2 regions of the Sorangium sp. So ce887 genome follow, and region 1 is predicted to be linked to the other one. Evidence: riboswitches for the same ligand, from Rfam matches in the RefSeq annotation. Region 1 holds a riboswitch; the other holds the start of a gene.
The links. A riboswitch is a leader RNA that binds a small molecule or an ion and turns the genes downstream of it on or off. The one in region 1 is predicted to bind cobalamin.
Positions count from the first base shown of each region.

Region 1 (4,409 bases):
CGCTCGCGTTGCCGGCGTTCACGCGGAAGCGCGCGCGGGTGAAGGTCGCGTCCACGTCGGCGAAGAGCCAGCTCCCGAGCCGGTAACGCGCGCCGATCTCGACCCCGTAGCGCCGCGTCTGCCCCGACGCCTCGGTCACGCCGGCGTCGCCGCTCCAGACCAGCTCGGAGTCGAGATCGAGCAGGAACCCGGCCGCGCTCAGCGAGAGCCCGCGCACGGGCGCGACCCGCGCGCCGACCTCGTAGCCCGTCGCGGGGGTGATCAGCGTCGCCGCCCCCTGGGCCAGCACCACGCCCCGGGCGTCGTTCGAGTGGAAGCCGCGCCCGTAGTGGGCGAAGAGATCGACCCCGTCGATCGGCGAGACGATCGCCGTGAGCTTCGGGAGGAGCTGCATCTGCCCCTGGGCGCCGCTCGACCTGTTCCCGGTCGCCTGGAGGTCCTCGCGCAGGTCGTCCACGTTGACGTCGATCCACTGCCCGCGCGCGCCGAGCACGAGGCGGAGCCAGCGCCGGAGCCGGGCGTCCTGCTCGACGTAGACGCCGATCTGGCCCTCGTCGATGTGGGTCCGGTCCCTCTCCTCGAGCCGCTCGCGCGCCTGGTCGTGGTGGAGCGACTTGTCGATCCCGTCCGCGCGGAGCTGCGCGCCGAGCGAGGTCGTGAACCTCGCCCCCCCGAGCTCGAACTGCTTGCGGAACCGGAGATCGGCGCCTGCGACGGTGCGGTCGTCGTTCTGCTCGATCTGATCGCCGTGGACGGGGTCCTCGCTGAAGAACGTGAAGTTCGAGTACAGCGTGAAGCGATAGCTGAGGAGGTAAGCCATCGCGCTCAGGTCGGCGTCCCGCCACGCGGTCGAGAGGGAGACGGACCCCATGTGCCGCGCGGTCGACCCGCCCTCGGTCGGATCGACCGCGCCGAAATGATCGATGCACGGCTGTCCGAAGGCGGAGGGCGGGGGGTTCAGGCCGCCCTGCTCGCCCTCGCCGCACACGGCGCGCGCCGGGATCTGGCCGGAGCCGGACCAGGTCGACCCGTAGGACATCCAGGTCATCTGGACCTTCCCGGCGCCGCCGAGGTCGTGCGTCGCCCTCAGGAACACGTTGAAGCGCTCGAGCCGCTCCGGATTGAGGAACGGCCCGTCGTTCCGGTAGACCTCCGCCGCGGCCACCGCGCGCCAATCGTCGCCGAGATCCGGCGAGGCGATCACGAGGCCGCGCAGGATGCCGTACTGCCCCACGCTGAGCTGCGCGGTGCTCTCGTCGAGCTTCTCGGCGAAGCGGAGGTTGACGGCGCCCGCCGTGCCGAAATCGCCGATGCTCGCGTAATAAGGCCCCTTGTAGCCGTCGAGCCCTGTCACGAGCTCCGGGATCATGAAGTAGAGGTCGGTGAAGCCGTGCCCGTGGCCGTGGCTGACCAGGTTGACGGGCACCCCGTCGACGAAGAAGGCGACGTCGGTCCCGTGGTCCGCGTCGAAGCCGCGCAGGAAATACTGGTTCGCCTTGCCGCCGCCGGCGTGCTGCACGGCGAAGAGCCCGGGGACCGCCTCGAGGATGTCGCCCGGCCGGAGCCTCGGCCTGAGCTCGAGCTCGCGGTACCCGACCGAGACGCGCGAGGCGGCCTCGCTGCCCGGCTTCTCCGCCTGCACCGTGACCTCGAGCGCGCCCCCGTCCGCGGGTGCCTCCGGCGGCTCGACCTCGGCGCGCGCCGGCCGCGCGGTTGCCAGCAAGAGGGCCAGTGCGGCGATCCAACGGAGCGGATGGCGGTGTTCGTGGCCGTTCGTGACCGTCTCGCGGAGCATTCGTGTCCTCCTTCGCTGCAATCGCGCGGAGCGGCGCCGGGCCGCTCGTGTCGAGCTCCGCGAGGAAGAAAAGGCGAATCCGGCGCGATGCGCTGGACCGACCTCTCGCCCCCACGGGCGACCGAAAGGCATCGCGGGGGGCGGTTCGGGATCCGGGACGTGCGCAGAGATGCACCGGCTCGGACCTAACCGCCTCCCTCGAGGCTCCCAGGTCGAACCGGCATCGGATGTCTCCCCGTCGCCGGGCGCTGGCAGGTCTTCGGGCTCGCGAGCGCTCCGGCCGGGCCGGCTTCCTACTGTCCACCGCTTCCCAGCCCTCGCGGGCCAGTGCTTGTCGTGGGAGGTCGTTCTCGCTTACCGCTGCGGGGCAGCCCCGGAATTTCACCGGGTTCCCTATTCAGCCTGGACAGGCGCCCAGGCACCAGCGCGGGCGCACCCTACGGTAGCGCCCCTCCGGCTGTCAATCGCTCCCGCTCACCTCGCCCGCTCCGCTCGCAGGTCTCGCGCCGCGCGCGGTCCGAACGTTCGAGCTCTAGCGAGGATGGGCTCGCTCCTCCGTGGAACGCGTGCTAAACGGCCGCCGCTGTATATATGCCGCGTAATGACCTCCGCAACATCGCCATCGTCGCCCACGTCGACCACGGGAAGACGACCCTCGTCGACCACATGCTCCGCCAGTCGGGCGCCTTCCGGGAAAACGAGGTCGTGGCCGAGCGGGTCATGGACTCGAACGACCTCGAGCGGGAGCGCGGCATCACGATCCTCGCGAAGAACACGAGCATCCGGTACCGCGGCGTCAAGATCAACATCGTCGACACCCCCGGCCACTCCGACTTCGGCGGCGAGGTCGAGCGCACGCTGATGATGGCCGACGGGGCGCTGCTCCTCGTCGACGCCGCCGAGGGCCCGCTGCCGCAGACGCGGTTCGTGCTCTCGAAGTGCCTCCAGCGCGGCTTCCCGATCATCGTCGTCATCAACAAGATCGACCGGAGCGACGCGCGCGCCCACGAGGTGCTCTCCGAGGTGTTCGACCTCTTCTGCGATCTCGAGGCGAGCGACGGGCAGATGGACTTCTCGACGCTCTACGCGGTCGCGAAGTTCGGCCAGGCCAAGCGCGAGCTCGAGCACGAGGGCACGGACCTCGTGCCGCTCTTCGAGACCATCCTCGAGCGGGTCCCCGGCCCCTCCGGCGACCCTGACGGGCCGCTCCAGGTCATCGTCTGCAACACGACCCACGACGACTACGTGGGCCGGCTCGCGGTCGGCCGCGTGGTCCGGGGCACCGCCCGGTCCGGCGCCGACGTCGCGCTCCTCGGCGAGGACGGGCAGTCGCGCGGCTACGTGAAGATGCTCTACGCCTACGAGGGGCTGAAGCGGGTCTCGGTCGAGAGCGCCGTCGCGGGCGAGGTGATCGCCATCGCGGGGCTCGATGCGGTCACGATCGGCGACACGATCGCGGATCCGGCGAGCCCCGAGGCGCTGCCGCGGATCGTGGTCGAGGAGCCGACGATCAAGATGAAGATCGGCGTGAACACGTCGACGTTCGCCGGCAAGAGCAAGCAGTCGAAGTACCTGACGAGCCGTCACCTGAAGGAGCGGCTCGAGCGCGAGGCGATGAAGAACCTCGCCATCCGGGTGGAGCCGACCGAGGTGCCCGACACGTTCGTGGTGCTCGGCCGCGGCGAGCTCCAGCTCGCGATCCTGGTGGAGACGATGCGGCGCGAGGGGTACGAGATGCAGCTCTCGAACCCCGAGGTCGTGACGCGCGAGATCAACGGCGAGGTGATGGAGCCGGTCGAGCTCGTGGTCGTGGACGCGCCGGACACCTACGTCGGCATCGTGACCGAGCGCCTCAGCGGCCGGCGCGGCCGGATGGTGAAGATGACGAACCCCGGCTTCGGGCGCGCGCGCCTCGAGTTCCGGGTGCCGTCGCGCGGGCTCATCGGCTTCCGTGGCGAGTTCCTGACGGCGACGCGCGGGACGGGCCTGCTCAACACGATGTTCGACGGCTGGTCGCCCTGGGGCGGCCCGATGATGCGCCGCCCGACAGGCGCCATCGTCGCCGATCGCATCGGCGTGGCGACCCCGTACGCGCTGCACCACCTCCAGCCGCGCGGGATGTTCTTCATCGTCCCCGGCGTCGAGGTCTACGAGGGGATGATCATCGGCGAGCACAACCGGCCGAACGACACCGACGTCAACGTGATCAAGGAGAAGAAGCTCTCCAACGTGCGCAACCACGGCAAGGACGAGAACGTCCTCCTGGCCAGCCCGCGGCTGCTCACGATCGAGACGGCGATGGAGTGGATCGACGGCGACGAGCTCGTCGAGGTCACGCCCGACGCGGTGCGCGTCCGCAAGAAGGTGCTCGCGTGCAACCGCCGGGAGCGCCGCGAGGACGCGATCGAGCAGTCGCAGGCGGTGGAGTGATCGGCCGGGGGCGCCCGGCGGCGAGCGCCCCTCCCCTGCCCGCCCGGGTGTAGACTCCCGGGGATGAGAACGACGCTGCTTTCAGCGCGGTTGGCTTCGCTCGTCGCGCTCGCGGGGGCGAGCGCCTGCGGCGGGAGCGTGGTGGTCGACGGCTCCCCGGGGGGCGACGACGGCTCCGGGGGCG
Region 1 is NZ_CP150354.1:1,431,678-1,436,086, reverse strand. Features, by position in the region: gene WMF36_RS05365 (TonB-dependent receptor) at 1-1,795, opposite strand, end outside; cobalamin riboswitch at 2,041-2,223, opposite strand; gene typA (translational GTPase TypA) at 2,387-4,225, shown strand; gene WMF36_RS05355 (hypothetical protein) at 4,289-4,409, shown strand, end outside.

Region 2 (4,409 bases), 1.0 Mb from region 1:
CTCGATCGCGCGGCCCTCGAGGTGCGCGATCTGCACGGCGGAGAGCGCCGCCTCGGCGCGGCGCCGCGCCTCGGGCGCGGGCAGGCCCAGGTTCCTCGGGCCGAACAGGACGTCGTCGAGGAGCGTCGCGCCGAGCAGCTGGTCGTCCGGGTCCTGGAGCACGAGCGCGGCGCCCGCGGCCACGGCGTCCGAGGGCGAGCCCACGCGGCGGCCCGAGATCTCGACGCTGCCGCCGGGCACGGGGAGGAGCCCGACGAGCGCCCGGAGCAGCGCGGTCTTGCCGGCGCCGTTGCCGCCGAGCACCGCCACGGACTCGCCCTCGGCGACGTCGAGGCGCACGTCGCGCAGCGCGGGCTCGGCGCCGCGGTAGCCGATCCGGGGGGCGCGCAGGGCGATGGCGCTCATCCCGCCTCCCCGGCGGCGACGCTGAGCCCGAGCGCCGCGAGGGCGGCGGCGGCGAACGCGAGGTTCGCGGCGGGCGCGCTCGCCCGGCGGTCGGCGACGGGGAGCTTTCCCTTGTAGCCGCGGAGCTGCATCGCGAGGGCGGCGTGCTCGGAGCGCTCCAGGGTCCGGAGCGCCACGACGCCCGCGACGGCGCCGGCCGAGCGCGCGGCGGCGCGCGGGTGCGCGAACCCGCCGCGGAGCGCGGCGGCGCTCCACGCGCCGTCGGCCGCGCGCTGGAGCACGCCGGCGAAGCGCCGCGCGAGCGCGAGCAGCTCGACAAGGGCCGCGGGCGCGCCGAGCCCGGCGAGCGCCGCCTCGATCTCGGCGGGGGCGGTGGCGCTGGCGAGCCACCGGAGCACCGCGGCCGCCGCGAGGACGCGCGCGGCGATGGTCGCGGCGCGGCCGGCCCCCTCGCGCGTGAGGGCGTCGAGCGGGAACGGCGCGCCCGCGAGGAGCGGCTCCCCCGGGGTGAGCGCGAGCGCGAGCGCGGCCGCGAGCCCCCCGACCCACGCGGCGGGCGCGAACGCGCGGAGGACGGCGCCCGCCGTCACGCCCTGGAGGCGGAGGGCCGCGCACGCGACGACGAGCAGCGCGGCCGGCGTCCAGGGCGAGCGCGCGCCCGCGGCGACGCAGCACGCGGCCACGGCGGCCCCGAGGCGGAGCCGGGGATCCACGTCGCGGAGCCGCGCGGGGAGATCAGTCGGCACGGAGCCCTTCGCCGCCGGGCTTGCCGGCGGGCTGACCGGCGCGCTCGACGAAGAGCACGCGCGAGAAGTAGCCCAGGGCGAAGCCGGAGAGGAGCCCCGCCCAGAGGAACGCGAAGAGCAGGAGATCGCCCTCGAAGCCCGCGAACAGCGGCCCCGTGTCGTGGCGCCCCGCGTCCTCGGCGACGCGGCGGATCACGGCCTCGTCGACCCCGTCCCAGGAGGCGTTGCCGCACGCGACGAGCCCGAGCGCGGCGGCGGCCGGGAGCGCGGCGGTGAGCCGGAGCGCGGCGGTGAGCCGGAGCGCGGCGGTGAGCCGGAGCGCCGCAGCGCGCGCGCGCCGTGCGAACGCGGGCAGCGCGCGCTGCGCGACCCGCCGCGTCACGACGCCCCCGCGGCGAGCGGGACGACCCGCAGCCGCTCCAGGATGTCGGGCCGCCTGGAGCGCAGGAAGACGAGGGCCCCCGCGGTCATGGCGCCCTCGAGGAGGCCGAGCGGCAGCTGGGTGGGGACGAAGGCGAGGGCGACGCCGGTGAACATGGACGTCACCGACCCTTCGCCAGCGAGCCCGAGCGCGAGCTCGAGCGCCGTGGTCGCGTACGTGGCCCAGTCCGAGGTCACGCCGGCCAGGAACCCCGCGACCCAGAGGCTCGCGCCGCAGCGCTGCGCGAGCCGGAAGGCGAGGTACCCGGTGAACGCGCCCGCGATGCCCATCGACGCGACGTCGGCGCCGAGCGTGGTGAGCCCGCCGTGCGCCAGGAAGAGGGCCTGGATGAGGAGCGCCACCACGGTGACGAGGACGGCCATCCAGGGGCCGATGAGCACCGCGGCGAGCCCGGTGCCGCACGGGTGGGAGCAGGTCCCGGCGGTCGGCACCGGCACGGGCATGCACGAGATCGCGAAGACGGCGGCGGCGACGAGGCCGACGAACGGCTTGTAGAAGACGTCCTGCCGGGTGCGCTGCCGGAGCAGGTGGAGGGCGATCGCGACGAAGGGCAGGGCGATCGCGTTCCAGACCGCGCACCAGCCGAGCGGCAGGACGCCTTCCGCGAGGTGCATGGCGGCCGCGGGCCGGGCCGCGAGGAGCGTCACCAGGAACACGCAGGCGATGGACACGGCACGGCCGTGGGGACCGATTTCGGCGCTCCGGGTGAGGTCCGCACCCGAACGCCACGAAGACGTGCGCAAGCTGCACCTCGTGGGGGGCTCGGGTAGGTCTCCCGGCTCATGGGTTCAGGGAGCTGTTCGAGCTCCCAGCGCTGCGTCCACCTTCCCAGGCCTGTTCATGAGGCCCAGTGGTCTTCGGAGGCAGCTCCCCACTCACGGTGGCGGTACCGCGCCGGTTTCGCACCGGCTTCCCTGTTATGCCCTGAGGGCACCCGAGGCGTAGATTGTCAGATGGAGCTCGGTAGTCCCGTTTCGCGCCCGGCGTCAAGGAGGTCGCGCCGCGATCACGAGGAGGCGCTCGTCTCGCGGCGGGTGTCTCGCGGCGGGTGTCTCGCGGCGCGCGTCTCACGCCGGACCGCGCTCGTGACGCGCCGGGCGTGCGAGCTCCCGCCTCGTGCCGTCCGGCCCGCTGCTGGCCGTCGAGCGCTCCGTTCGTCCGGACGTTCGGCGGGGCGGGGGTGCCCGCGCTGAATCGCGCCGCGCCCTCGCCGCATGACGAGCGGGCGGTCCGGCGCTGCCGCGGTGTGCCGTGCGCGGATGGCGCCGTCCTGTCGAGCCGACCGGCAGCTCCACGCGTGATCGCGCCCTGTGCAATGGGGGAATCGAAGAAGGAGAAGGTAAGGAGAAGGAGAAGGAGAAATTGACCGAGACGCACGAGGCAAAGCTTTCTCGAAAATGCTGCAAGCCTTGTGCTTCTGTAGTTAAAGTCTCTTTACTTGCTCACCTCAGGGTCGCTGCTGGCTCCGGCGTCCTCTCGGGGCGTGCGCCGCCCGTGCGCGCGGCGCAGGTGCTGGGCCCTCTCGGAGCGTGCACGCCCCGTGCGCGCGGCGCACGCCCCGGTGGCTTTCTCGCGGCAGTGTGCCTTGTTTGTCCTGGCTCTTTACTTGTGAGCAGGTGTTCCGTGCCTGGCTCCCTTCGTCGCGGCGTCCGCCGCGAGGGGGCGGCGGGCTCTCGTGTTCTCCTTTCCGAGAACGCGAAAATGGACTCCGCCGGAGGGTGTCTCCCGTGCACGGGTATGCCCGGCTCGAACGCGCATTCGCGGGAATGGGCGGCGTCTGCGCTGTGCGGTCATCTGGCTGTCCTCGTGCCGGGCGCAATCCGCTCACCCGCGTGCATGCCTTGCACTTTGTTATCGACAACCTGCTCTCGGATGCCACACTCTGATCACCGCATGCGCACCGGCGCGGTTCCCCCCCCGGCCCGGAGCGCGTGCGGGTTTTCTTGAGCACCGCGGCGGGCGTTCACGACGCCGCCGCGGTCCCCCTGCCGCGGTCATGTCTGGCCCCCCTCCAGCATGATGCGCGGTATTTTTTTGCCCTCTGGCGTGCGGCTCGGAAATTCACTTTCCGATGAACGCGGCCTGCGATTTCGCCAGGAAAGCTTTCATTCCGAGCTGCTGGTCGTCGCTGCCGAAGAGCGCGGCGAAGGCCTGGGCTTCCAGCTCGTTGGCGGCGGCGAGGTCGAGGCTTTCGCCGCGCAGGATGACGCGCTTGGCGGCGGCGACGGCGAGCGGCCCGCGCGAGGCGATCTTGAGGGCGGTGTCGCGGGCGCGCGCGAGGAGCTCGGTCGCCGGGAAGACGGCGTTGACGAGCCCGAACGAGAGCGCCTGCTCGGCGGTGATCATGTCGCCTGAGTAGATGAGCTCGCGTGCGCGTCCGGGCCCGACCCGTCGCAGCAGCCGCTGGGTGCCGCCGAACCCTGGGATGACGCCCAGGTTCACCTCGGGCTGGCCGAGCTTGGCGCCTTCCGCGGCGTAGATGAAGTCGCAGGCGAGGGCGAGCTCGCAGCCGCCCCCCAGCGCGAAGCCGTTGACCGCGGCGATCACGGGGAACGGGGCGGTCTCGATGAGGTCGCCGAGGCGGTGGCCTGCGTCGGCGAACCGCTTCGCGGCGATGCTGTTCATCGCGGCCATCTCGGCGATATCGGCGCCGGCGACGAACGCCTTGCCGGCGCCGGTCAGCACCGCCGCGCGGACCTCGTTGCCCTCGGCGGGCGCGAGCAGGTCGTGGAAGGCCGCGGTGAGCTCGCCGAGGACGGCGGGGTTCAGGGCGTTGAGCTTGTCGGGCCGCTGGATGGTCACGATGGCGACGTGGC
Region 2 is NZ_CP150354.1:415,918-420,326, forward strand. Features, by position in the region: gene WMF36_RS01660 (energy-coupling factor ABC transporter ATP-binding protein) at 1-405, opposite strand, end outside; gene WMF36_RS01665 (CbiQ family ECF transporter T component) at 402-1,151, opposite strand; gene WMF36_RS01670 (hypothetical protein) at 1,141-1,533, opposite strand; gene WMF36_RS01675 (energy-coupling factor ABC transporter permease) at 1,530-2,264, opposite strand; cobalamin riboswitch at 2,342-2,546, opposite strand; gene WMF36_RS01680 (enoyl-CoA hydratase/isomerase family protein) at 3,655-4,409, opposite strand, start outside.
Region 2: another riboswitch for cobalamin. It lies ahead of WMF36_RS01675 (energy-coupling factor ABC transporter permease); the one in region 1 lies ahead of WMF36_RS05365 (TonB-dependent receptor).